3 regions of the Sodalis sp. RH21 genome follow, and region 3 is predicted to be linked to each of the others. Evidence: predicted binding sites of a transcription regulator. Region 3 holds the regulator's gene; each other region holds the start of a gene.
The links. Region 3 encodes CRP, which controls carbon source genes, mostly activating them, when cyclic AMP is high. Its sites were predicted from a motif close to ATGTGANNNNNNTCACAT; they were not measured.

Region 1: a site for CRP is predicted at 6,850-6,867, ahead of deoC (deoxyribose-phosphate aldolase). Genes of this name have one in related genera too.
Region 2: a site for CRP is predicted at 5,769-5,786, ahead of ACL2XP_RS15715 (iron-containing alcohol dehydrogenase). Genes of this name have one in related genera too.

Annotation. Positions count from the first base shown of each region.
Region 1 is NZ_CP178732.1:5,797,821-5,807,625, forward strand. Features, by position in the region: gene glnG (nitrogen regulation protein NR(I)) at 1-349, opposite strand, end outside; gene glnL (nitrogen regulation protein NR(II)) at 357-1,406, opposite strand; gene glnA (glutamate--ammonia ligase) at 1,546-2,955, opposite strand; gene typA (translational GTPase TypA) at 3,338-5,161, shown strand; gene deoR (DNA-binding transcriptional repressor DeoR) at 5,253-6,026, opposite strand; gene deoC (deoxyribose-phosphate aldolase) at 6,071-6,748, opposite strand; gene rbsK (ribokinase) at 6,941-7,867, shown strand; gene fucP (L-fucose:H+ symporter permease) at 7,872-9,203, shown strand; gene ACL2XP_RS26775 (aldose 1-epimerase family protein) at 9,216-9,805, shown strand, end outside.
Region 2 is NZ_CP178732.1:3,428,376-3,438,180, forward strand. Features, by position in the region: gene ACL2XP_RS15685 (alpha-hydroxy acid oxidase) at 1-614, opposite strand, end outside; gene hutC (histidine utilization repressor) at 922-1,677, shown strand; gene alkB (DNA oxidative demethylase AlkB) at 1,790-2,437, opposite strand; gene ACL2XP_RS15700 (DeoR/GlpR family DNA-binding transcription regulator) at 2,592-3,368, opposite strand; gene ACL2XP_RS15705 (D-threonate 4-phosphate dehydrogenase) at 3,423-4,403, opposite strand; gene dtnK (D-threonate kinase) at 4,396-5,697, opposite strand; gene ACL2XP_RS15715 (iron-containing alcohol dehydrogenase) at 5,934-7,070, shown strand; gene ACL2XP_RS15720 (dihydrodipicolinate synthase family protein) at 7,116-8,003, shown strand; gene ACL2XP_RS15725 (sodium:solute symporter family protein) at 8,096-9,514, shown strand; gene ACL2XP_RS15730 (sialidase family protein) at 9,538-9,805, shown strand, end outside.
Region 3 is NZ_CP178732.1:217,161-226,965, forward strand. Features, by position in the region: gene ACL2XP_RS00960 (aminodeoxychorismate synthase component II) at 1-45, shown strand, start outside; gene argD (bifunctional acetylornithine/succinyldiaminopimelate transaminase) at 191-1,417, shown strand; gene ACL2XP_RS00970 (YccS/YhfK family putative transporter) at 1,432-3,513, opposite strand; gene crp (cAMP-activated global transcriptional regulator CRP) at 3,586-4,218, opposite strand; gene ACL2XP_RS00980 (OsmC family protein) at 4,533-4,955, shown strand; gene ACL2XP_RS00985 (phosphoribulokinase) at 5,006-5,875, opposite strand; gene ACL2XP_RS00990 (YheU family protein) at 5,978-6,223, opposite strand; gene ACL2XP_RS00995 (LysE family translocator) at 6,384-6,962, shown strand; gene ACL2XP_RS01000 (ABC transporter ATP-binding protein) at 7,006-8,925, opposite strand; gene kefG (glutathione-regulated potassium-efflux system ancillary protein KefG) at 9,059-9,622, shown strand; gene kefB (glutathione-regulated potassium-efflux system protein KefB) at 9,612-9,805, shown strand, end outside.

The DNA.
Region 1 (9,805 bases), 390 kb from region 3:
GTTCAACCAGGGCCACGGCTTCATCGATATCAAACGGCTTGGGCAGATAGTCGAATGCCCCTTGCTGATAGGCGCTGACCGCGGCATCCAAATCGGAATGGGCGGTCATGATGATCACCGGCAGCATCGGGTGGCGCTGTTTGATCTGTTTAAGTAATGCCAGGCCGTCCATGCCGGGCATGCGGATATCCGATAACAACACGTCCGGGGTTTGGGTAGACAGCGCATCCAGTACCTGGCCGCCGCCTTCGAAGGCGACGCACGTTAACCCGGCTCCAGTGAGGGCGCGTTCGAGCACCCAGCGGATGGAGCTATCGTCGTCGACGATCCAGACTATCCCTCGTTGCATAGTGACCTCACTGGCGAATGGGCAGGAAAACCGAAAATTCGGTATGACCCGGCCAACTGTTGAATTCAATTTTACCCGAATTTTGGTCGATAAGACTGCGGGCAATGGATAACCCTAAACCGGTCCCCCCCTCACGGCCGCTGACCATGGGGTAAAACAGCGTATCCTGCAATTGCGCGGGAACACCCGGGCCGTCATCTTCAATATCAATTCGCGCTACCAAACGATAACGTACACCATGCAACGTTAGTTGGAACGCGGTACGGGTGCGTATAGTGATCGTGCCGCCGTCCGCACCCAATGCTTGCAGCGAGTTACGGGTAATATTCAGTAATACCTGTTCCATTTGGTCGGGATCGTGCGCCAGTTCAGGCAGGCTGGGATCGTAATCGCGCAGCAGGGTGACGTTTTCCGGTTTTTCCAGCGAGACCAATTGGAAAACCCGTTCGGCAACCTGATGGATGCTTTGCGTGACGTGCATGCCGGGTTGTTGCGGTCCCAGCAGGCGGTCGACCAAATTGCGCAGGCGATCGGCCTGTTCGATAATGACTTTGGTATATTCCAGCAATGAGGGATCGGGCAGCGCTTTGGCCAGTAACTGCGCCGCGCCGCGTAATCCACCGAGCGGGTTTTTGATTTCATGGGCCAGCCCGCGCACCAGATCCCGCGCCGCGACCTGCTGGGCGTGCTGAATTTGTTCCTGGCTGAGACGCCGCTGGTTATCCATGGGCGCCAGCTCCATCAGGACGTAATTGTCGGGCAGGCGTTGCACGGTGAGAGAAAGAATATGGGCACGGCCGTCCACTACCAGCGTGACCTCATTATCGGTAAAGCCGTGGCCTTCGTTAAGGCTCTCGCGCATTAACTCGATGTTAAGCGAGAAATAACCCAGCAGTTCCGGCAGCGGCGTACCAAATAATTTGCGCGAGCTTTGAGCCAGCAGTTGCTGCGCCGCCGGATTGGCGTAATGAACGGCAAGATCGTTGTCCAGCACCAATATGCTGTTTATCAACGAATTTAGGATCTGCCCAGCATCGGGCAATGAGCCTGTAGCCATAAAGCAGTCTCCCGCACTATTTGAGTGCATTTATTCCATTAGATAATAATGCGCTTGGCTATGCGCAAGGCTTGGTGGAGAAAAAAGCCCATCCGAAGATGGGCTGAAAGTTTCCACGGCAACAAAAAACACTTTCAAGTTATACGCTGTAATACAGCTCGAACTCTACCGGATGCGGTGTCATGCGAATACGATCGACTTCTTCGGTGCGCAGGGTGATATACGCGTCGATGGAATCCTCGGTAAATACGCCGCCGCGGGTCAGGAATTCGTGATCGGCTTCCAGCGCCTTAAGGGCTTCTTCAAGCGAACCGGCCACCTGTGGGATTTCCTTGGCTTCCTCTGGAGGCAAGTCGTACAGGTTTTTGTCCATGGCATCGCCAGGATGGATTTTGTTGATAACGCCGTCCAGGCCGGCCATCAGCAGGGCGGCAAACGCCAGGTACGGGTTGGCGGCCGGGTCCGGGAAGCGCACTTCGATACGGCGGGCTTTCGGGCTGGCGACTACCGGGATACGGATGGAGGCGGAACGGTTGCGGGCGGAATAGGCCAGCATAACCGGCGCTTCATACCCCGGGACCAGACGTTTGTAGGAATTGGTGGTCGGGTTGGTCAGGGCATTGATAGCCTTGGCATGTTTGATTACGCCGCCGATATAGAACAGCGCCGTTTCCGACAGGCCGCCGTACTTGTCGCCGGAGAACAGGTTATTGCCGTCTTTGTTCAACGACATATGGCAGTGCATGCCCGAGCCGTTATCGCCGAACATCGGTTTCGGCATAAAGGTCGCGGTTTTACCAAATGCGTGGGCGACGTTATGCACCACATATTTGTAGATTTGGATTTCGTCGGCTTTTTTGGTCAGGCTGTTAAAGCGGGTCGCGATTTCGTTCTGGCCGGCGGTGGCGACTTCATGGTGATGGGCTTCAACGACCAGGCCCATTTCTTCCATGGTCAGACACATGGCGGAACGCAGATCCTGCGATGAATCCACCGGGGGAACCGGGAAATAACCGCCTTTCACGCCGGGACGGTGGCCTTTATTGCCGCCTTCGTAGGCTTTATCGGTGTTCCATGCGGCTTCGATGTCGTCAATGGCGACGTGGGAACCGGAAATGGAAGAACCAAAACGAATGTCATCGAACAGGAAGAATTCGGGTTCTGGCCCAAACAGCACGGTATCCGCGATACCGGAAGATTTCAGGAACTCTTCGGCGCGTTTGGCGATGGAACGCGGATCGCGATCGTAGCCCTGCATGGTGGCAGGCTCAAGAATGTCGCAACGGATAATCAGCGTTGATTCTTCGAAGAAAGGATCAAGCATTGCGGTGCTGGCATCAGGCATCAGCACCATATCGGATTCATTAATGCCTTTCCAGCCGCCAATGGAGGAGCCGTCAAACATTTTTCCATCTTCAAAGAAGTCGGCATCTACCTGATGGGCTGGTATAGTGACGTGCTGTTCTTTACCTTTCGTATCAGTGAAACGCAGGTCGACGAATTTTACTTCGTGCTCGTTAAGCATCGTCAAAACGTGTTCAGCGGACATAACTTGTATTCTCCCGGATGTGCCATTGTGTCGTCGTGGAACGAAATCGTATGGATCGAATTTTATTTAACTTAGCTACGCTAGGCTAAACTAAAGCTAAAAGTGTGCCAACATTGCTAAAATGATGCAAAGGGCCGCATAACCGGCCTTTAACCAGAAGTCCGGATGCACCACATTGGTGGGAAAGTGCCATCATAGTGCATTTGGGCAGTAGGTGGGCACTATTTTGGTGCAACAAGTGGGGCGAGGAGAAATAATGCACTGAGAAAGGGATGACGAAGCGTTAAAAATGACGCAAATGCAGAGATCATCGCGATCTTGTTTAGTCCCTCGCTTATTACGTGTACAATAACGCGCTATTTCTAATGCCTGAGGCAAAGTTGTGATCGAAAATTTGCGTAACATCGCCATCATCGCGCACGTCGACCATGGTAAAACTACCCTGGTCGATAAGCTGTTGCAACAATCCGGAACATTGGGTGACCGCAACGACGCCACCGAGCGCGTTATGGACTCCAACGATTTGGAGAAAGAGCGTGGGATTACCATCCTCGCTAAAAATACCGCTATTAACTGGCACGACTACCGTATCAACATCGTTGATACCCCCGGACACGCCGATTTCGGCGGCGAAGTTGAGCGCGTAATGTCCATGGTTGACTCAGTATTGCTGCTGGTCGACGCCATGGACGGACCTATGCCGCAAACCCGGTTCGTGACCCAGAAAGCCTTTGCTTATGGCCTGAAACCCATAGTGGTAATCAATAAAGTCGACCGTCCGGGCGCACGTCCTGATTGGGTCGTCGACCAGGTGTTTGATTTATTTGTAAACCTCGGCGCAACCGATGAGCAACTGGATTTTCCGATCATATATGCCTCCGCGTTAAACGGTGTTGCGGGCTATGAACACGAAAACATGGCCAGCGACATGACCCCGCTGTTTGAATCTATCGTCAAGAACGTCGAAGCGCCCAATGTGGATAGCGACGGCGCATTCCAGATGCAGATTTCTCAGCTTGATTACAACAGCTATGTCGGCGTCATCGGCATCGGCCGCATCAAGCGCGGTTCGGTTAAACCGAACCAGTCCGTGACCATCATCGACCATGAAGGCAAACGCCGCAATGGTAAAGTGGGCCAGGTATTGGGCCACATGGGCCTGCTGCGTATCGAGTCCAAACTGGCTGAAGCCGGCGATATCATCGCCGTTACAGGTCTGGGTGAACTGAACATCTCCGATACCATTTGCGACCCGGCCCAGGTTGAAGCGTTGCCGCCGCTGACCGTGGACGAACCTACCGTGTCCATGTCTTTCGGCGTTAACAATTCACCGTTCTGCGGCAAAGAAGGCAAGTACGTCACTTCCCGCCAGATCCTTGAGCGCCTGAATAAAGAACTGGTGCACAACGTGGCCCTGCGCGTGGAAGAAACCGTCGATCCGGATACCTTCCTGGTATCGGGCCGCGGCGAGTTGCATCTGTCGGTGCTGATCGAAAACATGCGCCGCGAAGGGTTTGAAATCGGCGTTTCACGGCCGAAAGTTATTTATCGTACCGTTGACGGTAAAAAACAGGAACCGTTCGAACAGGTTACGCTGGATATCGAAGAGCAGAACCAGGGCCCGGTTATGGAGGCCATGGGTATCCGTAAGGGTGAAATGCGCGATATGCTGCCGGACGGCAAAGGGCGCATCCGTCTTGATTACATCATCCCCAGCCGTGGTTTGATTGGTTTCCGTACCGAATTCCTGACCATGACCTCCGGCACCGGCCTGCTGTATTCGTCATTCAGCCATTATGACGACGTGCGTCCGGGTGAAATCGGCCAGCGTCAAAACGGCGTGATGATCTCCAACGGCCAGGGTAAAGCGGTGGCTTACGCCCTGTATAGCCTGCAAGACCGCGGCCGCCTGTTCCTGGGCCATGGCGCCGAAGTGTACGAAGGCCAGATCATCGGCATCCACACCCGTTCCAACGATTTGACGGTTAACTGTCTGACCGGTAAAAAACTGACCAACATGCGCGCGTCGGGTACCGACGAAGCTACCACCCTGGTGACGGCGATTAAAATGTCGCTGGAGCAGGCGCTTGAGTTTATCGATGATGATGAACTGGTGGAAGTCACGCCGCTGTCTATCCGTTTGCGTAAGCGTCATTTGACCGAAAATGACCGTAAGCGCGCCAACCGTTCAGGTAAAGAAGCGTAATCAGCCCATCCCAGGATAGGTTTATAAGCTTAAAAATGCCGGTCCGCACAAGCGGACCGGCATTTTTTATGCCTGCAATAACCCCTGCCGGTCAATCGGTCCCGTAGATCAGCGCAATATTATGCTGCTGGCAATAGTCATGAAACTTATGGGGCGGGGAACGATCGGTTATCAGGGTATTAAACTGGGTCAGCGGCCCGATGGCCGCGGGCTTGGTGTTATCGAATTTACTGCTATCGGCCACCAGGATCGCCTGCTGCGACATGGCTAACGCACGGTGCTTCATGGTTAGTTCGTCGAAGTTAAAGCAGGTGGCGCCGTAGCCGATATCGATGCCGGCCGCGGAAATAAACGCCTTATCCGGGCAGATATTATCCAGGATGGAGTATTGGGTCAGGGGCGTAAAAATACAGTTGGCGGCATGGAATTCGCCGCCGCACAGAATGACTTTGCAGTTGGGCCGGTCTTGCAGCGCCAGGAATGTGTTCAGGGAATAACAGATGGCGGTAAAGGCCAGGTCTTCGCTTATGGCGTCGATAATCAGCGGCGTCGTGGTGCCGCAATCAAAAAACACCGTGTCGTCCGGCTGTATCAGCCGAGCCGCCAGCCGGCCGGCGATGCTTTTCTCTTCAACGTGTTTGGCTTTTTGATCCGAGACAAAATAGTGAGTGACCGCGCTGCTTCTCGGATCGTTGACTATATAGCCGCCAAGCAGCACCACCTGGGCAGGTTCGGCGCTGAGATCGCGGCGGATGGTCATTTCAGAGACACCCAGCAGGATGGCGGCATCTTTCAGGTGAAGCTTGTCTTCCCGCTTCAATGCCATTATCAGCTTATTAATCCTTTCCTCGCGCCGCGTTTCCATAGTACATCCTGCGTCATGAGATCCGGTATTTCCGAATCCCTAAATTAATAGTTGCCGGTCGCCGCCGCCCCCGACACGATAGATACGCCGGAGCTGGTGCCGATGCGGGTAGCGCCGGCCTGAATCATGGTTTTGGCGGTTTGGCGATCGCGCACGGCGCCGGAAGCTTTAACCCCCACGTCTTCACCCACCGTCTGACGCATTAATTTGACGTGATCTTCACGTGCGCCGCCGGTGCTAAAACCCGTGGACGTTTTAACAAAAGCCACCTTGAGTTCCCGGCAAATCTGGCAAACTTCAACGATTTGTTGCGAACTCAACAAGCAGGTTTCCAATATTACCTTCAATGGAATAGCCGCGCAAACCTCATGGACCGCCCGGATATCGGCGGTTACCGCGTCGATTTTTCCGCTTTTCAGCCAGCCTACATTAATCACCATGTCAATTTCCTGCGCCCCCGCCTGGATAGCCGCCTGCGCTTCAAACGCCTTGACCGACGTCAGGGCCGAGCCCAGCGGGAACCCGATTACCGAGCACACTTTAACCGCAGAACCCCGTAGCGCTTGTGCGGCGAACGGAACGTAACCGGAATTCACGCATACAGAATAGAAACCAAACCGTTTTGCTTCGTCGCACAGGGTGGCGATTTGCGCTTCGGTGGCGTCCATGGCCAGCAAGGTATGGTCAATATAACGGGCAAAATCGATTTCAGGTTGAGTCATTTTAAGGTCCTTTATGAGGATTGATATTGTTGCAATGTTAGAATAATAACATCATAGAACCGCTTTCAATAGCCATTTATCAATTTTTCATTCATTAATTGGTGTGATTAATGTCACGTTAATAACATTTAACAGTTGTTAGTGTTACAGGAATAACATTGAATAGAGTGAAATTTATGAGGGCTAATAATTATGGATATTGCAGTTATCGGTTCCAACATGGTGGATCTCATCACCTATATCACAAAGATGCCTAAAACCGGGGAGACGCTCGAAGCGCCGGATTTTGAAATCGGCTGCGGCGGCAAAGGGGCCAACCAGGCGGTCGCGGCCGCCAAGCTTGGCGCCGGCGTGATGATGATTGGTAAAGTGGGCGAGGATATGTTCGCTGAAAATACCGTCAATAATCTGCGGCATTTTGGCGTTGATACCCGCTATGTCGAAACGGTGGCGGGCGTATCCAGCGGCGTTGCGCCGATTTTTGTTGATCGGGATTCACAAAATCGCATCTTGATCATCAAGGGCGCGAACAATCACCTGGGCGCTGCGGATATCGACAACGCGGCGGATCGGCTTAAAAGCTGTAAATTAATTATCCTGCAATTGGAAATTCCCCTGGCCACCGTTTACCACGCCATTGATTTTGCCAGAAAGCACCAGGTTCCCGTCATTCTCAATCCCGCGCCGGCCAGCCGGGAGCTGGATATCGGTTATGCCTGCCAGTGTGATTTTTTTATGCCTAATGAAACGGAACTGGAAATCCTGACCGGGATGCCCGTGGACAGCGAGGAGAATATCCTCGCCGCCGGCCGGTCTTTACTGGCGAAAGGTTTGAAGAATCTGATTATTACCATGGGCCAGCGCGGCTCGGTGTGGTTAAGCGGCGCCGACATCCACCGGGTTGAGCCGGTAAAGGTCGACGCGGTGGATACCAGCGGCGCCGGCGATGCGTATATCGGCTGCTTTGCCCACTACTACGTTAACGGCGGCGACGTAAAACAGGCGATGGAGTATGCCTCCGCGTACGCCGCCTACAGCGTCAAGGGTAAAGGCACCCAGCGTTCTTATCCCGATGCCGCCCAATTCCATGATTTCCTCGCCACCTTACATCAGGAATAACATCATGCGCCACAATACGGTACAAATGCCTGACGGCTATTTAAATAAGACCCCGTTGTTCCAATTCATCCTGCTGTCGTGCCTGTTTCCCTTATGGGGCTGCGCGGCCAGCCTGAATGACATTCTGATTACCCAGTTTAAATCGGTGTTTGCCTTAAGCGATTTCGCCAGCGCCCTGGTGCAAAGCGCGTTTTACGGCGGTTACTTCCTGATAGCCATTCCGGCGTCCATGGTGATCCGCAAAAGCAGCTACAAATTTGCCATCATGATCGGCCTGTCGCTGTATATCATCGGCTGCGTGCTGTTTTATCCCGCCTCCCATATGGCCACCTATACCATGTTCCTGGCGGCGATTTTCGCCATCGCCATCGGCCTGAGTTTTCTTGAGACCGCGGCCAATACCTATAGCTCGATGATCGGTCATCGCGACTATGCGACGTTGCGCCTGAATATCAGCCAGACGTTTTACCCCATCGGCGCGCTGATGGGCATCGTGCTGGGCAAGTATCTGGTATTCCAGGAGGGCGGCAGCTTAAGCAGCCAGATGGCCGCCATGACCCCGGAACAGATCCATCAGTTCCGTCTCAACATGCTGGAACTGACCCTGGAACCCTACAAGTATTTGATTATGGTGCTGGTGGTGGTGATGGTGCTGTTTATGATTACCCGCTATCCCCATTGTAAACCCCAGGTGGATAAAACCGACCGCGCCGCCACGCCGGGCATGGGTGAAACCCTGCGCTACCTGGCGGGCAATTCCCGTTTCAAAAAAGGCATCGTCGCGCAGTTCTTATATGTCGGCATGCAGGTGGCGGTCTGGTCATTTACCATCCGCCTGGCGCTAAACCTGGGCGCGGTTAATGAACGCGATGCGTCCAATTTTATGATTTACAGCTTTATCTGCTTTTTCATCGGCAAGTTTGTCGCCAATTTCCTGATGACGCGCTTTACGCCGCAAAAGGTGCTGATCGCCTATTCGATACTGGGCGTCGCGACGCTGGCTTATGTGGTATCGGTGCCTAATTTCACCGCCGTTTACGCCGCGGTATTTGTCAGCGTGCTGTTCGGGCCGTGCTGGGCCACCATCTATGCCGGCACGCTGGATACGGTGGATAACAAATACACCGAAGTGGCCGGGGCCGTTATCGTTATGGCCATCGTCGGCGCCGCCGTGGTGCCGGCGATCCAGGGGTTCGTTTCCGATCACCTGGGTTCAATGCAGCGGGCGTTCGGCGTCTCGTTATTGTGTTTCGCCTATGTGGGTTACTATTTTTGGGGCGAACTGCGTAATAAGCAGCCGTTAGCGTCGGCCACCCGGATCACCAATTCGAATTAAGGAGAAGCGCTTATGTCCGCTGTTATTTATCTTCAGCGCGGCCAGTTCACCGAACGGCCGGTTTGCCTGGTGGAAAGCGCCGAGCTTAGCGTGACGCTATTTAAATATCCGTCCGGTATTGAAGCCGTGACCCTGCGCAACAGCCGGGGATTTGTAACCTTGCTGCCCTATTACGGGCAAATGATTTGGGATGCGCAATTCGACGGCCACAGCCTGAGAATGGACAACCCGTTCAACGAGCCGAAGTGGGGCGAGTCGGTGGTGGATACCTACGGCTGCTTTGCGTTCCATTCCGGCCTGCTGAGCAACGGTTGCCCGGCGCCGGACGACGTGCATCCGCTGCATGGGGAAATGCCCTGCGCGCGTATGGACCGCGCGTTCCTGGAATTGTCCGGCAATGGCGTGACCCTCGGCGGCGATTATGAATATGTCAAAGGGTTCGGCCATCACTATCGGGCCTCGCCCTCGGTCACGCTGAACGGCGGCGAGACGCTGCTGACCATAAGCATGGCGGTGACCAACCTGGCCAGCGTAGCGATGCCGCTCCAATATATGTGCCATATGAACTACGCTTATGTCCCCCATGCCGTCTTCAGCCAAAA
Region 2 (9,805 bases), 2.8 Mb from region 3:
GGGCGCAGGTTGCCGAAGCCCGGCATGCCGCCGGGTGCCAGCGTGCGCAATACCCAGCCGGGATGGCGCGCCACGTTCAGATAACTGGCCAGGGACAGTTTCATCGGTTTGCGGTAATGGCGCTTATCGCGCTCGCGGTTGCCGAAATGAACGGCGTCCACCGATACCACCAGGTTGGTGCAGCCCGCCGCCCTGGCGCGGCGCAGCAAATCGACGGTCACCCGGCGGTCTTTAAGGACGTACAATTGAAACCAATGCGCCCCGCCGGCCATGTCCTCCAGCGACGCGGTGGACACGGTGCTTTGTATCCAGGCGATACCGGCGCGCGCGGCCGCCTGGGCCAGCATCCGATCCGCCCCGTGGCGCAACATGCCGTTATAGCCGGTAGGCGCAATCAGCAACGGCGCGGCCAGCGCGGTATCGCCCAGCCGTACGGCAAGGCTGCGGACGCTGGCATCCTTGAGCACCGGCGCGACGAATTGCCAGCGGGCGAACGCCGCGCGGTTATCCGCCAGGGTCAGCTCATCGTCCGCCCCGCCGTCGACGTAATTAAAGGCAAAAGCCGGCAAAACGCGCCTGGCCCGCCGGCGGTAATCTTCCAGATTCACGATCATCTCGGTACCCTGTTTAGAACACGCCGCGGACGCGGCCATGGCGCCTGGCGCGGTATTTGCTTGTATATACAAGTAATGCAATGACTATGCCACATCAGGCAGCGATTTTCACCAGGCGCCGCCGGCGATAGCCGCCGGCCGCGGACAAGCGCAGCGCGCGTTTCCCCTTGCCGGGGCAGCAACCGCACCGGGTTTGTGCAGACCTGATTGGTCGTGTAGACAGGATAGCTCCGCCTGGTGCTTGTATATACATCTACAATTGTTACCAGTACACTAAACTTAACGTTGAAAGTGATGAGGTGGCGGGATGACCGGGCCGACAAAGATTACGCAACTGACCGAATCGATGGGGGTGCAACCGGCGCCGCTGTATCAGCGGGTAAAACAGGCCATTATCAGCCAGATCGCCAACGGCGCCTGGAAACCCAACCAGCGCATTCCCTCCGAAAACCAGCTGGTGGATGAACTGGGCGTAAGCCGCATGACGATTAACCGCGCGCTGCGCGAGCTTGCCAGCGAAGGCTATCTGCTGCGGATGCAGGGGGTGGGGACCTATGTTGCCGAACTGAAGGTCCATACCACGATTATGGAAGTGCATAATATCTCGGACGAGATCGCCGGCCGGGGCCATGCGCATACCAGCAAAGTGGTAACGCTCAGCGCCGCGCCCGCGGACGATGCGCTGGCGGAGACCTTTGCGATTACTCCCGGGAACCCTCTGTTTCACTCCCTGATAGTGCATTATGAAAACGCCATCCCGGTCCAGTTGGAAGAGCGCTGGGTCAATCCCGCCATGGCGCCGGATTATTTGTTGCAGGATTACGTACGACAAACCCCCTATATCTATCTTAACCAGGCCGCGCCGCTCACGTCCGGCGAGCATATTATCGAAGCCGTGGCGCCCACGGCCGCGCAATGCAAGCTGTTGGCCATCAAGAAAAGCGATCCGTGCCTGCTGATCAGCCGCCATACCCGGCACCAGAATACGCTGGTGACCTATACCAAACTGCTGTATCCCGGCGCGCGCCATCAATTGCACGGCAGTTTTATCCGGCATGGCTAATCCCCGCCATGATGCCTACATCCAGGTGATTATATGGAGCGTGCTGGGCCTGCTGTCCGGCTATTTAACCGAACGTAGCCTCCAGGCGAGCGCGGCGGCGAAACGGCCGCGGCTAAAGCGCCTTGCGCAAGGTGATGTTGATGCGGTGCGGCCCGACCAGCGAATGGTAGCCTTCTTTGACCGGCAGGATGCCATGGAAGCACAGCCGCGACGGGCCGCCCCACACCACCACATCGCCGTGCGCCAGCGGGATGCGCTGCGTTTTATCGCCGCGCTGCAATCCCCCGAACTGGAACACCGCCGGCAGGCCGAGCGACACCGACACAATCGGCGCGCCGAAATCATGCTCATCTTTATCCTGATGCAGCGACAGCTTGCTGCCCGGATCGTAGCGGTTCATCAGGCAGGAGTCGGGCACAAACGGCGCGAAGCCCGCCTGCTGCGCCGCTTCGTCCGCCAGCGCCATTAAAATATCGGGGATGGGCGGCCAGCGTTTGCCGCTTTGCGCGTCCCGTTCCGAATAGCGATAGCCGCGGCGGTCGCTGGTCCAGCCGTTGCCGCACCAGCTCATCGCCACCGACATGGTGTAACCTCCCGGCGTGGTCATGTGCCGCCACGGCACCCGGGCGATCACGCCGTTCACCGCCGCCAGCAGTTCCGGCCCGTGATTGCGCACAAATCCGTGCATCACCACCGCCCCCGGGGCGATTTGTTCACGCCACGGCGCGGGCATGGCGTCTTCAAAAAGATCGATGGTCATAGCAACCCCTGTATAGGCATACAGTTTTATTTTAGCTATTCGGCGCCGATTGTCCAGCATACGCCGCGCCGCTGATCCTACAGACGCGCCCCAGCGGGCGGATAAGTTAAACCGCCAGGGGGGATAAAGGGAAATGCCGGTCCGGCCCCGGCGTTTATCTTCTGGAGGCGCTGCCCGCCAGCACCAGTTTAGCGGGCAGCTGGCTCAGCTGCTCCACCGCTTCCGCGCTCAGGCCGTTATCGGTAACGATATCGGTGAGTTCCGCGAGCTGCATGGCGCAAAACAGCGAATAAGCGCCGTATTTGCTGCTATCGGCCAGCAGGATGCGCCGCGCCGCATGGGCGGCCAGATCCGCTTTAAGCGCGGATTTATCTTCCGTGGGGGTGGTTACGCCTTTTTCCAGGCTCCAGGAGTTGCAGCTGATAAACGCCACGTCCGGGTAGATTTTGCGCAGCATCAGGCGGCCGTGCTCGCCGATGCACGATTGGCTGGTGTCATCGATACGCCCGCCGGTCACGGTGACTTCGATTTGCTTGAATTCGGATAAAAACAGCGCGATATGCAGATCCGAGGTGATGACCCGCAGCGGCAAATGCGTCAGGTGGCGCGCCAGTTCCAGCATGGTGGTGCCGGCATCCAGCACCACCGCGTCCCCGGCGCGCACGTAGCTCGACGCCAGTTCGGCAATCACCTGTTTTTCCATGAGATTGCGCTGCTGTTTTTCGTTGGTGGTCGGCTGGAAAGGAATAAACCGGTTGAGCGTGACGCCGCCATGGGTGCGGCTGATAACCCCCTGCTCGTCGAGTTTGATCAGATCGCGGCGGATGGTGGCCGGCGAGGCGGCAATCGCCGCGACCAACTGTTCCACGGTAACCAGATTATGGCTTTTAAGGAAATCCATAATCTGATCCAAACGACTTTGTCCTGTCATAGTGTCCGTTTAATGATATGGGTTAACGCGATATTCATTAACTCTGGCCGCGCATCAGGCCAACTGCATGGCTAATTTTATTGATATCGCCATGCTGTCAGACTTGGCCTTGCCTGTCCAGGCAATATCAAACGCCGTGCCGTGATCGGCCGAAGTGCGGATAAAAGGCAGCCCGGCGGTAATATTGACGCCGTCATAAAACCCCAGCAATTTCAGCGGGATGTGCCCCTGATCGTGATACATCGCCACCACCATGTCGTATTGCCCTTCATAGGTTTGCAAGAACACGGTATCGGGCGGACAGGCGCCGGCCACATTCAGTCCCTGGGCGCGCATAGCGGCCACCGCCGGATTGACGATATTAATCTCCTCATCGCCAAACAGGCCGTGTTCGCCGGCGTGCGGATTAACCCCGGCCACCGCGATGCGCGGATGGCTGAAACCGACGCGTTTGAGAAAGGTATCCGCCATCCGGATCACCGTTTCTATACGTTCGCGGCTCAGGGTGTCCAGGAATTTGCGCAAGGCGATATGGGTGGAGACATGAATCACCTTTAGCCGATCGGTATACAGCACCATGGCATAATCGCGGCTATGGGTCAGCTTGGCCAGCAGTTCGGTATGCCCCGGATAAATATGGCCGGCGGCATGCAGCGCCTCCTTATTGAGCGGCGCCGTGGCTATCGCCTGCACCTCCCCCGCCAGCGCCAGCTCCGCGGCGCGCTTCACGCAGCGATAGGCCAGATCCCCCGCCTGCGCCTGCACGACGCCGGGTTTGAGACCCTCCGGGTCTCGCAGCGGCTCATCGATAACATTCATTACGCCGGGGGCGAAATACGCTTCATCGGGACGGCTGATAATCCTGAGCTCGGCGGGAGGCGTGATGCCCAACGCCAGAATGCGCCGCAGGGTAAACGCGCACCCCACCACCACCACCGGCGCACCGGAAAATTCGCCTTCGGCCAATGCCTTGATAATAATTTCCGGCCCGATACCCGCCGGGTCTCCCATAGTTACTGCAATAATTTTAGTCACGCGGCATCTCCTCAATAAAACGTATAATGTCTGATAGCGTGGTTTCGCTGCCGAAACCTCCCGCTTTGGTCATAACCGGTATCTTCTCCGCCACGCCGCCCAATAAACGGCCGTAGGGCGCACAGGAGGCGATTTGCCCCCCGATCGCAAAACCGGTGGCCCCAAGTTCGCTCGCCACGGCGATGGCGACATCGCCGCCGCTCAAATAAAGCCCGCCGATGGTTTTCCCATCACTGGTTTGCCGGTCGATAATCCGCCGCGTTAACCGGCCGAGCATCAGGCAAATCCCCTCCCCCAACTGCTGGCGGCTGACGTCGTTTTGCCGGCAAAAGTCCTCTATCCGCCGGCGCTGGCCGCCATCCTGGCAGGTGCTGATCACGCAATGCCGGCCCTGGGCCAGTACGGCGCTGACGGCGGCGGCGCATTGGTCGATAAATAACGTCTGGTCCCGGCCGAATACGCGCAATACATCGATATCCACCCGTTGGGCCGAGGTGTGGCCAAGGGCATGATCGATTTGCCGCCGGGCGACCTCGCTCATCGAACCAATAACCGCCAGCAACGGCGGCGGCGGGGTAAAACAAAAGTCCCGCGCCAACTGCTCGATCAGGCCTGCCGACCCCACCAGCAGCGGCTTAAAAGGTAATTGCGGCAATACCGCGGCGATCCGGCGCAAATCCTCGTCGGCGACGGCGTCGAGCACCGCCAGCCGGCATCCCTGCTCCGCCAGGGCGGCCAGCCGCAGCGCCAGTCCGCCGCCGCGCACCGCCGCCAGATCCAGTTGAGCCAGCGGCAGGGAGCTTTGCTGCTTGATGCGTTCGGCGATGGATGAAGTGGCTACGGGGGTTTTCGGATCGCTGGCGAACTCGGTATCAGTCAATAATTGGCCGTGGATTTCGCACTGGCCGCGGCGGGTCACCCGGCCCATGGCGGGGGTCGCCGCGGCGATAATGGCCAGCGGCGCGTCCGCGGCAGTCAGCGCCGCTTCTATTTCGGCCCCCAGGTTGCCGCGCAGGGTGGAATCTATCTTCTTATATATCCAGCCGGCAGGGGCAGCGGCGCGCCATTGCCGCACCGCATCCCCCACCCGTTCCGCCGCCTGCGCCGCGGGCAATGCGCGGCTATCGGTGCTGATGACCCAGGCATCGGCCCGGCCGCCGGCGGGTAAGCGGCTATTCAAGAACAGCACGTTGACCCGCGCCCCGCGGCGGGTCAGGCCGACGCCGGCGTCATTCGCACCGGTAAAATCATCGGCAATCACCAGAATTTCTGCTTGCTGTAGCCTGGGCGGCATACTTTTTCCTTGTGTCGGTATCGCATGGCTATCAATCGAGATTACGATTATATTTAATCATACTTGATTATCTGTGAGCAACTTCAAATTATCTTAAGCGTAATTATCTTATAAAATAGCCCATGAGCGGTTTTAAAGTAACGCATTGTGATTGAATTTACGCAATTGGCCTTGGCAACGGTCAGAATAACACCCTGCCGACCGCCACATGCATATAGAGAGGTAAGGCAAGCGAGATGAATATCGACAGCACTATCATCAGCGGTTACGGGGCGTTAAACGATATCGGTTATCTGCTGGCGGGGAAACGCCGGGTGCTGGTGGTCACCGACAACAATATCGTCGGTTTGCCCGCGGCGGCCCGCTTACTGGCCCAGGTGCATGCCAACGCCGCCGGGGTGACGTTAATCGATAGCGTGCCGCCCGAGCCAAGCCGGCAGGATGTGGCGCGCATCGTCGCCGGGCTGGGGGAAACGCGGGCGGATATGGTGATTGGCATCGGCGGCGGCAGCGTGCTGGATGTCGCGAAATTACTCTCTTTATTATGCGCCGGCGACGCTGAGATTACCCTGGACAGCCTGCTGGCGGGCGTAAAACCACGTTATAAAACGTTAAGCCTGCTAATTCCCACCACCGCCGGCACCGGGTCGGAAGCGACGCCCAATGCCATCCTGGCGATTACGGAACAAGAGACCAAAATCGGCATTATTTCTCCGGTGATGATTCCGGATTATGTGGCGCTGATCCCGGAGCTGACCACCAGCATGCCGGCGCGCATCGCGGCTTCAACCGGTATTGACGCCCTGTGCCACCTGCTGGAATGCTTCACCGCCACCTGCGCCAATCCGGTCAGCGATAATGTCGCCCTGACCGGCATGAAAAAATTATTCGCCAATATCGAAACCGCGGCCAGCCAGCCGGATAACCTGGAAGCGCGCCTGAATATGCTGTGGGCGTCTTACTACGGCGGGTCGGCCATCGCCCATGCCGGTACGCACCTGGTCCACGCCATGTCGTATCCGCTGGGGGGGAAATACCATATCGCCCACGGCATCGCCAACGCGATTTTACTGGCGCCGTGCATGGCCTTTGTTCGCCCGTCCGCGGTGCAAAAATTCGCCCGGGTCTACGATCTGCTGGCCGACGGCGACGCCACGCTTGATGACGATCAAAAATCCCGCGCGCTGGTGGATTACCTGGCCGCGTTGGTCCAACGCCTGGATTTGCCGCTGAAATTGTCGCAGCTGGCTATTTCGCCGGATGATATACCTTATCTCGCCCAATCGGCGATTGACGTCCAGCGGTTGATTAAAAATGTGCCCGCGGCGGTGACCCGGGAACAGATTTTCAGCATTTATCACGCGATTCGCTAAACAAACCGACGCTATTGACATTCGAACCTATTACACGAAGAGATGATGATGACAAAAATAACCGGAGTATATACCGCCATAATTACTCCCTTTGACCCACAGGGAAAACTGGCCGTTGCAGCCCTGCGCCAGCAGGTTAAACGCCAGGCCGCCGCCGGTAATAATATCTTTTGCAACGGCACCAACGGCGAGTTTTTCGCGTTGAGCGAACGGGAAAAAATCACCGTGACCGCCACCTGCCTGGAAGCGGCCGCCGGCGCCGCGGGGGTGATGACCCATATCGGCGAAATATCCACCGCCGCCACCATCCGCCTGGGCAAGCAGGTGCAGGATCTGGGGATCGCCGCGGTGTCCGTAATCACGCCCTGGTTCGCGGCGCTGCGCCCGGCGGAGCTGATAAACCATTACCGCCAGGTGGCCGATGCGCTGACGGTGCCGGTATATCTTTATAATATTCCGGCGCGCACCGGCAATACCATTACCCCCGAGATTGCCGCGGCGTTGGCGGATCATCCCAATATCAAAGGCATCAAGGACAGCGCCGGCTCCTGGGAAAGCCTGGACTGTTTTCACCAGGTCAGCAGGCAATTTAATGATTTTGACGTACTGACCGGGCCCGACTCGTTAATCCTCAAGGGCTTTGTCGCCGGCAGCGCCGGTTGTATTTCCGGTATCGCCAATATTATCCCGGATAAAGTCAACGCCGTTTACCGCAATGTGATTGATCACAATCAGGCGCGGGCGGAAGAAATACAAAACCAGATCAACCAGATCCGTACCGATTTATACAGCATCGCCTTTTCACCGGCGGTGGTGAAAAAAGCGGTCGCCCTGCTGGGCTTCGAGGTGGGCGACAGCCGTTATCCGGTGGCGTTTACGCCGGAGGATACCGCCAAAATCATCGAGGTGATAAACCGCTTCGCCCTGCAATGAAATAGCGTAAATGTAGCTGATTTTGCAAGATAAACATACCGCCTGGCGTCCGGGGCGGTAGGGATTTCATTACCCGTTTCGCGAGGAATAAAATGAAAGAATTTACCGCCGCGGATACCCTGATAATCGTGGGTATCGTTATTGCCTATATCCTGTTTACCACCTGGCTGACCTATCGATTAAGAAGTAAAACCAATGCCGATTTTATGCGGGGTTCGAACGTAATGCCCGCGTTTATCGTCGGCGTGCTGTTAATGTCCGAATACATCGGCGCCAAGTCCACCGTCGGCACCGCCCAGGCGGCGTTTGAAGATGGTTTTGCCGCCTCCTGGTCGATATTGGGCGCGGCCATCGGCTTCCCCATTTTTGGTCTGCTGCTGGTTAAACGCATTTATAATACCGGTAAAATCACCATCTCCGCCGCCATCGCGGAAAAGTACGGCACCACCACCAAAAATATTATTTCCATCATCATGATTTATTCGCTGTTCCTGGTGAATGTCGGCAACTATGTCAGCGGCGCGGCGGCAATTTCCACGGTGTTAAAAGTCAATCTGCCCGTGGCCGCGATTATCACCGCGATTGTCAGCACCTTTTATTTCGCCTTTGGCGGCATGAAGGGCATCGCCTGGGTGACGATGCTGCACAGCGGGATGAAATATATCGGCATCATGATTATTCTTGGCATGGCGCTGTATATGACCGGCGGAATTTCGCCCATGATCGAAAAAATGCCCCATTACTACTGGACCTGGGACGGTAATTTTGGCGCCAGCACCATTTTTGCCTGGCTGATCGGCACCATCGGCTCCATCTTCTGTACCCAGTTCGTGATCCAGGCCATCTGCTCCACCAAAAATGCCCAGGCGGCGAGGCGATCCACCTGGGTGGCCTTCTTCTTCTGCGTGCCGATTGCCCTGGCCATCGCGATCATCGGCGTCGCGGCGAAATTCCTCCATCCCGACATTAAGAGCCTGTATGCCCTGCCGGTGTTTTTGCAGGATATGAACCCCTGGCTGGCCGGCGTGGTGGCCACCTCGCTTATCGCCTCGATCTTTGTCAGCGTCAGTACCGTCGCCCTGGCCATTACGTCGTTAATTATCAAAGACTTTTACGTGCCTTACCGCAACCCGAACCAGCAGCAGGAATTTCATATGACCCGCTGGGTATCGCTGCTGATTGGCTTTCTGCCGCTGATATTCGTGCTGTTCGTGCCCGAGGTGCTTAAACTGTCGTTCTTCACCCGCGCCATTCGCCTGTCGATTTCGGTGGTGGCGATGATCGCGTTCTATCTGCCGTTCTTTCGCAGCGCGCGCGGCGCCAATGCCAGCCTGATCGGCGCCTGCGTGGTCACCTCGGTATGGTATGTGCTCGGCGATCCCTTTGGTATCAACAACATGTATATCGCGCTGGCCACCCCGGCGATCATTATGGCCATAGATAGCCTGATTCCGAATAAAGCGCTGAAAAAACCGGGTAGCGACTCCCTGATCCAGAAAACCGGGGTGTAATAATGAGTGCAATGACGAGTGCAATGATGAGCGAAACGACGATGGCCTTAAACGGCAAAATTGCCCCCGCCGCGGAAGATGCGCAGCGCCGGGAGGCGATGCTGCCCTCCCCCTGCGTACAGAATCATGCGGCCAATCTGCTGGCGCTGCCCGACGGCGACGTGCTCTGCGCCTGGTTCGGCGGCACCCAGGAGGGAATAGCGGATATTTCCATCTACCTGTCCCGGCTGGACGCGGGCGGCGATTGCTGGACGGCGGCGGAAAAAGTCTCGGACGACCCGACCCGTTCGG
Region 3 (9,805 bases):
TTTCTCCGCCAGTCTTTTTCCGGCGCCGGCGTTGTGAGAAGCTGAAAAACCATCGTCAGGCGAGGACCGGCGGCCAGAATATTTTTTTACCATTGAACAGCGATAAAAGATTGCATCGAACTGATTTTTTATTCATATTTTATGACTATAATTTCAGTTATCCTTTTGCTACGGACCGAGTAAACAGCTTATGAAAAAAGATGATAGCGCAGTAACGCGGGCAACCTTCGATCGGGTTATTTTGCCGGTTTATGCACCGGCGCAGTTTATTCCGGTCAAAGGAAAAGGCAGCCGGGTGTGGGATCAGGACGGCAAAGAATATGTGGATTTCTCCGGCGGTATCGCGGTTACCGCGCTGGGGCATTGCCATCCGGCGCTGGTGGCGGCGCTGAAACAGCAGGGCGAAACCCTGTGGCACACCAGCAATGTCTTTACCAACGAACCGTCCCTGCGCCTGGCCAGCAAGCTGATCGACGCCACCTTTGCCGACCGGGTGTTTTTCGCCAATTCAGGCGGCGAAGCCAACGAAGCGGCGTTTAAATTGGCCCGCCATTATGCCATCACCCGCCACAGTCCCTACAAAACCAAAATCATTGCTTTCCATAACGCTTTCCATGGCCGCACGCTGTTTACCGTTTCGGTGGGCGGGCAGCCTAAATATTCCGATGGGTTCGGCCCAAAACCGGCCGATATCATCCATGTGCCGTTCAATGACCTGGCTGCGGTAAAAGCGGTTATGGACGATCATACCTGCGCCATCGTGGTAGAACCCATTCAGGGGGAGGGCGGCATCATGCCGGCCACGCCGGAATTCCTGCAAGGCCTGCGCGATCTGTGCGACCAATACCAGGCGCTGCTGGTGATGGATGAAGTACAGTGCGGCATGGGCCGTACCGGCCAGCTGTTTACCTATATGCATTACGGCGTATCGCCGGATATCCTGACCACCGCCAAAGCGCTGGGCGGCGGTTTCCCGATCAGCGCCATGCTGACCACCGAAGATATCGCCTCGGTGATGGCGGTGGGCACCCACGGCACCACTTACGGCGGCAACCCGCTGGCCTGCGCGGTGGCGGAGGCGGCCCTGGATGTGATTAATACGCCAGAGGTGCTGGCGGGCATCAACGAGCGGCACGATCGGTTTATCCGTGCGCTGGAGGCGATAAACGACAAATATCATTTGTTTGCGGAAGTCCGCGGCATGGGGCTGCTATTGGGCGCGGTATTGCAGCCGCAGTTCCACGGCCGCGCGCGGGAATTCCTGCATGCCAGCGCCGCCCAGGGCCTGATGATCCTGGTGGCCGGTCCGGACGTGGTGCGGTTTGCGCCATCGCTGGTAGTGGAGTTCGAGGATATCGAGCTGGGCATGGCGCGGTTTGAAAAAGCGGTGGCCCAGGTGCTTGGCGCCGACGCCTGATAACCCGCCCGGGACTAGCCCCGGGGTTCGCTTAACCGGCGCGCCAGCCAGCGGCCGTGCTGCGGCCGCTGGCGCCAGGCCACCGAGGAAATGGTATGCATCACGCCCAAATGGAACAAAATACGCTGTAAATGGCGCTCCATCAGGGTGGTCGAGTGGGTCTGGGTCTCGGCGGCGGCTTCCGCTACCGGGCTTTCACCGCTCGGCCCGTCGTATTCAAGCCGCTGCTGGCAGCGCTGCAGGGCCACTTCGCAGGCCGCCAGGTATTTCTGGGCCAGCGCCGGCGTCAGCATATAATGATCCCGCGCCAGGATGGTCATGGCGTTGATGTGTTCAACGATAAACTGGCTGTGCGTCACCCATAAACGCATATCGGACAGGTAGCGGGAGTTGAAAGCCGGCTCCCGCATCGCCTGGCTGAGCGAGGTAAACAGCGCGTTATGGCCCTGGTTGACCCGCATGCGCGCATAGGCCAGCGCCGCCGGTTCCGCCACCGGCTGCAACAGCAGGCGCAGCGCTTCCTGATCCCGCTCCAGCGCCAGATGCGCATTTTTACGCAACAGCCCGCTCTGCCACTGCGGCCACAGCCACAACATGCCGCCAAACGCCAGCATACAGCCAAGCAGCGTGTCCACCAGCCGCGGCACCAGGAAATGCGCGCCGTTAAGCGACAGCAGTTGCAGCGTATAGACGGCGGTCACGGTCATGCCAGTCATCGCCAGGCCATAGTTTTTGCGCAGCACCAGATAGGCCGCCAGGGTCAGGACCAGCATGCACAGCAAGATCGTACCGTCGCCCAGTTCCAGCCGCAGGGTGCCGGCGGCGATAAACAACCCCGCCAGCGTCCCCAGCGCCCGGTGCTGGATGCGGACCCGGGTGGCGTTATAACCGTTCTGGCTGACGAACATCACCGTCATTAAAATCCAGTACGGTTTGGGCAGGTTAAACATCAATCCGAAACTGCTGCCGATCGCCAGTATCACCCCTAAACGGGCGGCGTTGCGCAGGGCCATGGACTTCAGGGAACAGTAGCTTATCAGCGCGTGCCAGAACGAAAGCCGCTGCTGATTGTCGGCCATCACGTCGCGGCGGTATAGGGGACGCTGGGTGCGCAGCAGGCGCGCGATGCGGCTGAAGTGATAATAACAAAAATGGCCGACTGGATTGTCGGGGTTGCGTTCGGCGATTTTTTCCAGCGCCGAGAGTGCGCTGGCCATGGTAAAGCGCCCCGGCGGCCGGTGGTACAGGATATCGTCGGCCAGCACCCGCAGCCGCGCCGCAATCACCCGCGCGTTATAGCGGATGACCGCCTCCGCGTGGCTTTGTTCCACCAGCTTTTGCACTTCGTCGGGCTGATGCAGGCTGACGGCGATATGTTCCTGTAAATCCAGCGCGACCTGGAAGGCGCGCAGCAGGCGTTTATATTGCTGTTGATGAGTGGCGGAGAGCATATGCAATTGCTGATAAACCTGCGCTATCAGGTCAATCACCGTTTGCTGGCGGGCAAACAGCGGCGGCAAAGCGGTCTCCGGGTCGGTATGCTGCGTCAGCAGGCTATATTTCGCCTCGATATAATCCGCCAGTTCCCGGTACAGCAGGCTGAGGGTTTCCCGCATCGGCTGCTCTTTCCACAGCCAGAACCACAGGCCGTTGAATAATCCGTACCAGGCGGTACCGGCAATATATAACAGCGGCGGCACGCCAAAAGGCACATTGCCGGCCAGGCCGAGGGTAAAGATGGCGGCGATAAGGGCGGCGGGCAATAAGCGCCCGTGCAGCGGGCTTATCTCGCCGGTCACGCCGAACAGCAGCGCCAGGCCGAACATAATCACGGGCAGCGGCACCGCCAGATGCAGCAACACTTGGATAAGCGTACTGCTAAGGGCGAACAGCAGGCCGCCGATGGCCAGGCGTTTAAAAAAACGTTTATGCAGGGTATCCAGGCCGGCGATATTGCAACAGGCGGGCACCAAAGAGAACAGCAGGCCGTTTTGCAGGCTGCCGAATAGCAGGCCTACCGCCACGGGCAGGCATAATACGATTGTTTGCCGTAAGGCGTAGTTAACTTCGGGGTGATAAATCAGCCTGCGCCACATAGGATCTATGGGCAAACCGTCGGCCGGCGGAAAAAGCGTGGCACAGAGCACCACGCCTGTCTTAAAACGCTATCAGCGCGTACCGTAAACGACAATGGTTTTACCGTGTGCGGAGATAAGGTTCTGATCTTCCAACATTTTAAGGATACGGCCTACTGTTTCACGCGAGCAGCCGACAATCTGACCGATTTCCTGACGGGTAATCTTGATTTGCATGCCGTCGGGATGCGTCATGGCGTCGGGTTGCTTCGCCAAATTCAGCAAAGTCTGGGCAATGCGCCCGGTAACGTCGAGAAACGCCAGGTTACCGACTTTTTCCGAGGTCACCTGCAAACGGCTGGCCATTTGCGCGGATAAACGCATGAGGATATCGGGATTGACCTGTATGAGCTGCCGGAATTTTTTATAAGAAATCTCGGCCACCTCACAGGCGGTTTTAGCCCGTACCCAGGCGCTGCGTTCCTGGCCTTCCTCGAATAAGCCTAATTCACCGATGAAATCCCCCTGGTTGAGATAGGAGAGGATCATCTCTTTGCCTTCTTCATCTTTAATCAGCACCGCGACGGCGCCCTTGACGATGTAGTAAAGCGTTTCTGCTTTTTCGCCCTGATGTATAAGCGTACTCTTCGATGGATACTTATGAATATGGCAATGAGACAGGAACCATTCGAGAGTAGGGTCTGTTTGCGGTTTGCCGAGAACCATTCGCTGTTATCCTCTTTTGTCATCGCTGTCCCTGAGTCAGGACATCGTATTCCCTGTTACGGCGCGGTATTTTTCTCTTACTCCGCGTTAACGGAGCGACGTAAGGGAACTTATTAGGGTCTGGTATTTTATGATGTTCCGATCGAGCTCTTGCCCTTTCAATATCAATGAGGCCGATCCAGCCTTGTTTTTAGCATAGGTTTGAAGCAGTGTCTTCTGTTGTCTTGCATCAGCATGAAGTATGTTCGGTAACATTGCCACTTTTCCAGCAAAAATGTAGTCTGCTGGAAAGCTTTTTATCTGGAGTCATCATAATGCAGGCACGAGTAAAATGGGTAGAAGGGTTATCTTTTATAGGCGAATCATCCTCCGGCCATCAGATTTTAATGGATGGCAATGCCGGGGAGAAGGCGCCCAGCCCCATGGAAATGGTATTGATGTCGGTCGGCGGCTGTAGCGCCATCGATGTTGTCTCGATTTTACAAAAGGGGCGGCAGGACGTGCGGGACTGCGAGGTGAAACTCACCTCCGAGCGCCGTGAAGAGGCGCCCAGGCTGTTTACCCATATCAATCTGCATTTTATCGTGACCGGCGCCGGCCTGACCGATAAGGCGGTTGAACGGGCGGTCGCGCTGTCGGCGGAAAAATATTGTTCCGTTTCCCTGATGCTCGGCGCGTCGGTCAATGTGACCCACAGCTTTGAAGTGCGCGCCGAACGCCACGCTCCCGCCGCATAACCGACCCACGCGCGCCGCGCTTAGTCGCGGCGTATCAATAGCTCCCGCGCTTACTTGATTTCTTTCCCTTCCAGCAATTGCTGCACCAGCGGCCCCACGATCAGCTCCATGGCCAGGCCCATTTTGCCGCCGGGAACCACCAGGGTATTGATATTGGAAATAAACGAACCCTGCAACATGGCCAGCAGGTAAGGAAAATCAATATGATTCAAACTGCGGAAATGAATAACGACAAAGCTTTCATCAAGCGAAGGAATCGCCTTGGCGGCGAAAGGATTTGACGTATCAACGGTGGGAACCCGCTGGAAATTGATATGGGTACGGGAAAATTGCGGCGTGATGTAATTAATGTAATCTTCCATCGACCGCACCACCGAATCCATCACCGCCTCGCGGGAATGCCCACGCTCGCCGGTATCGCGCACCAGTTTCTGAATCCATTCAAGATTAACGATGGGCACCACCCCCACCAGCAGATCCACATGCTGCGCCACATCATGGCGATCGGTGACCACGCCGCCGTGCAGCCCTTCGTAAAACAGCACGTCGGTCGGCTCCGGCAGCGGCTGCCAGGGGGTAAACGTGCCGGGAACCTGATTGTACGGCACGGCTTCATCGTAGGTATGCAGATACTTGCGCGACTCGCCCTGTCCGGACAGCCCGTATTGCTGGAGCGTACGCTCCAGTAAACCGAAATCATTGGCTTCCGGTCCGAAATAGCTGATATGGCGGCCAAGATCGCGGGCTTTGCGGATCGCCATATCCATTTCCGGCCGGGTGAAATGATGAAAGCTATCCCCTTCCAGCTCCGCGGCGTTGATTTTCAGCTGTTGGAAAATTTTACGAAACGCCAGGCTGGTGGTGGTGGTGCCCGCCCCGCTGGAGCCGGTAACGGCAATAATTGGGTGTTTTGTCGACATGGTAACCCTATGCTCGGTTGAAACGCTGCGTGATTAACATATGCCAGGCACTCAAGCCCAGGATAATTGTTATCATGTTTAGCGACGCCGGGCCAGCGCGCTTTATTCTTCGCGCGCCGGATCGTCAGGCTGGGCGTTGAATTGGCTGCGGGGCATGATATTAATATTTTCATGGAGTTCCGACCACACCACCACCGCTTCCCCGCGCTTGAGCTGGCGTTTGACATCCTCGACTTTTTGCGCCAGGGTCTTTTCCCGTTCGCCGTAATCGGTGCCCTCGCGCAGCACAAAGGATTCGATCAGGTTATACAGCGTTTCCGGATCGATTTGTTCCCATGGAATGATCACGTTATTATGTCCCGATAGTCAATAAATCAACATGTTGACGAAATTTCACCTGTTAAGGCTTGTGCAGCTTCAGCGGCGCTGTTAGCTTCATAAATATAATTATAGTGGGGGCAGTTGTACCGTGGAACCAAGTCTTTATGAACCAAGTCTTTTCTTGTCGATGCTGGGTTTTTTATGGGTGGCCGCCATTACCCCCGGGCCCAACAACATGTTGCTGACTGCCTCCGGCGCCAATTTCGGTTTCTGGCGTTCCACGCCGCTGATGCTGGGCATCATGCTCGGCATGCAATGCATACTGCTGCTGGTCGCCTTTGGCGTCGGCAGCCTGATCGCCATTTACCCTTCGCTGCATTTTACGCTGAAAGTGGCGGGCAGCCTTTATCTGTTGTGGTTATCCTGGAAGATTGCCACCGCCGCCTATGAACAATTGGATACCGACAGCAAGCCGGCCCGGCCTATTCCGTTTTATCAGGGCGGGCTGCTGCAGTTCCTCAATCCCAAGGCCTGGCTCATGGCATTGGGCGCCGTGGCCAGCTTCAGCCTGAGCGGCAACGGCTATATGACTTCCGTCGGGGCTATCAGTATCGGCATTATTACCGTCAACGTGGTGTCCGGCGTTATCTGGCTGGGGTTTGGCACGATGATCGGCAGGCTGTTGCGCAGCAAGCGCGCCTGGACGGTATTTAACGTCGCCATGGGCCTGCTGACCGCCGCCTGCGTGTTACTTATCTGGCGCTGAATCCGGGCCGGCGCGGCCCGCCAGTCTGCCGCGCCGTAACCGGTTACTCGGCTGCGAAAGCCCGGGTCAGGGCTTCCAACTGTTCCTGCGCGTCCAGCCAGGCCATTTCCGCCTCTTCCAACTGCGCTTTGACCTTGGCCTGCCGTTGCAGGCAGAGGGTCAGATCGGCCTTGCGGCTGATATCGTATAATGACGAATCCGCCAGTTCGGCTTCGATTTCCGCCAGTTCGGCGCCGAGCTGGTCCATCTGCTGCTCATGGCGGGTAATGGCCTTGCGCAGCGGCTGCGTCTGGTTGCGGAAATCCGCTTCGCGCCGCTTCTGGTCTTTGCGGGTCTGGGCGGTATTCACCGCCGCGGGGTTTTCCGTATCGCCGTCATCCTGCCCGGCCTGGCGCTGCTGTTCTACCAGCCACTGCTGGTAATCCTCCACGTCCCCGTCGAAGGACTCCACCCGGCCGTCGTGGACCAGGTAGAATTCATCGGTGGTGGAGCGCAGCAAATGCCGGTCATGGGAAACCACTACCAGCGCGCCGTCAAAATCAATCAGCGCCTCGGTCAGCGCCTGGCGCATATCCAGATCCAGATGGTTGGTCGGTTCATCGAGCAGCAACAGGTTGGGGCGCTGCCAAACAATCAGCGCCAGCACCAGCCGGGCTTTCTCCCCGCCGGAAAACCGCGCGGTGGGGTCGGTGACCTTGTCGCCCTGGAAACCGAAGCCGCCGAGGAAATCGCGCAGCGCCTGTTCATATTCCTGGGGGGCCAGGCGGCTCATATGCTGCAGGGGAGACTCGTCGGCGCGCAGGAACTCCAGCTGGTGCTGGGCGAAGTAGCCCAGCTTGATGCCTTTGGCCAGGCCGATGGCGCCGGATTGGGGCGCCAGGGTGCCGGCCAGCAGTTTAATCAAGGTCGATTTACCGGCCCCGTTGCGTCCGAGCAGGCCGATGCGCGAGCCGGGGACCAGATTAAGCTTGATGGAGTTGAGGATGGTGTGATCGCCATAGCCGGCGCTGACTTTTTCCATACTCAGCAGCGGCGTGGGCAAACTTTCCGGCGCGCGGAATTTGAATTGGAATGGGTTATCCACATGCGCCGGGGCGATCAGTTCCATCCGTTCGAGCATTTTAATCCGGCTTTGCGCCTGTTTGGCTTTGGTGGCCTGGGCGCGAAAACGGTCGATATAATGTTGCAGATGGGCGACTTTTTCCTGCTGGTGCTGATAAAGCGACTGCTGTTGCGCCAGTTTTGTCACACGCTGTAGCTCAAATGATGAATAATTGCCGGTATATTCATTTAATGCCTGCTGTTCAATATGCAGGATTTTATTTACGATAGGGTCCAGGAAATCCCGGTCATGGGAAATCAAAATAAGCGTACCACTGTAATTTTTCAGCCATTTTTCCAGCCAGATTACCGCGTCCAAATCCAGATGGTTGGTCGGTTCATCCAATAGCAGCAAATCAGAGCGGCAAATCAACGCCTGCGCCAGATTGAGGCGCATGCGCCAGCCGCCGGAAAAATCGCGTACCGGCTGCTCCAGCCGATCCTGGCTAAAACCCAGTCCGTGCAGCAGGCTCGACGCGCGCGGACGGATGGTCCAGGCTTCGATAACGTCCAGCTTGCCATGCACCGTGGCAATGGCGTGACCGTCATTTTTATCGTTGGCGAGCTGTAATTCGGATTCCAGCTGACGATATTCCCGATCGCCGTCGATAACATACTCTATTGCCGGGACGTCCAGGGCGGGGGTTTCCTGATTGACCCAGGCCATGGACCAGTTGGCGGGAAAGGTGACATTGCCGGCATCGGCGCTGAGCTCGTGTTTCAACAACGCCAGTAGCGTTGATTTGCCACAGCCGTTTTTACCGACCAGCCCGACTTTTTGCCCCGGGTTAACCGTGGCTGTCGCATTATCCAGGAGTACCTGGGTACCGCGACGAATTTGCAGTGAAGAGAAGACAATCATAAAGCGCCATAGTTTAAGAGTATGTTAAATTGACATCATTGAATGCTATCCAGGATAACATAGCCTGGTTTCTGACTTCGCGAAGCATGGTAGCGGAAAACCCGCGCCCTGACGACGCTTTGGAGGGGAATTGATCGCACAGCCGCCCAAAGTTTTGTTGCTGTATGCCCACCCGGAATCACAGGATTCCGTTGCCAATCGCATGTTGCTACAGGCGGCGGCGTCCTTGGAACATGTCACCGTACATGATCTTTACGGGATTTATCCGGATTTTTTTATCGATATCCACTACGAACAGCAATTACTGCGCGAACATCAGGTCATCGTATTCCAGCATCCGCTTTATACCTACAGCTGCCCGGCGTTATTAAAAGAGTGGCTTGACCGGGTGCTGGCGCGGGGATTCGCCAGCGGCATCGGCGGCGATGCCCTGGCCGGAAAATACTGGCGGTCGGTCATTACCACCGGAGAGCCGGAGGGCGCTTACCAGCGCCGGGGGTACAACCGCTACAGTATGGATGACATCTTGCGTCCGTTTGAACTGACCGCCACCATGTGCCGCATGCAATGGGTGCCGCCCATGGTGATTTATTGGGCCCGGCGGCAACATCCGGATGTGCTGGCGCACCATGCCGGCGAGTACGCGCAGTGGCTGAACGATCCGTTAATACCAAGAGGGCAACGCATTGGGAAGTAGTCCGTCGTTTTTAACCGCCGTGGTGTTATTTTTATTTGCCGCCGTGGTCGCGGTACCCATCGCCCAGCGCCTGGGGATCGGCGCGGTTATCGGCTACCTGGTCGCGGGTATTGCCATCGGACCCTGGGGCTTGGGTTTTATCCGGGATGTGGATGAAATTCTGCATTTCTCCGAGCTGGGCGT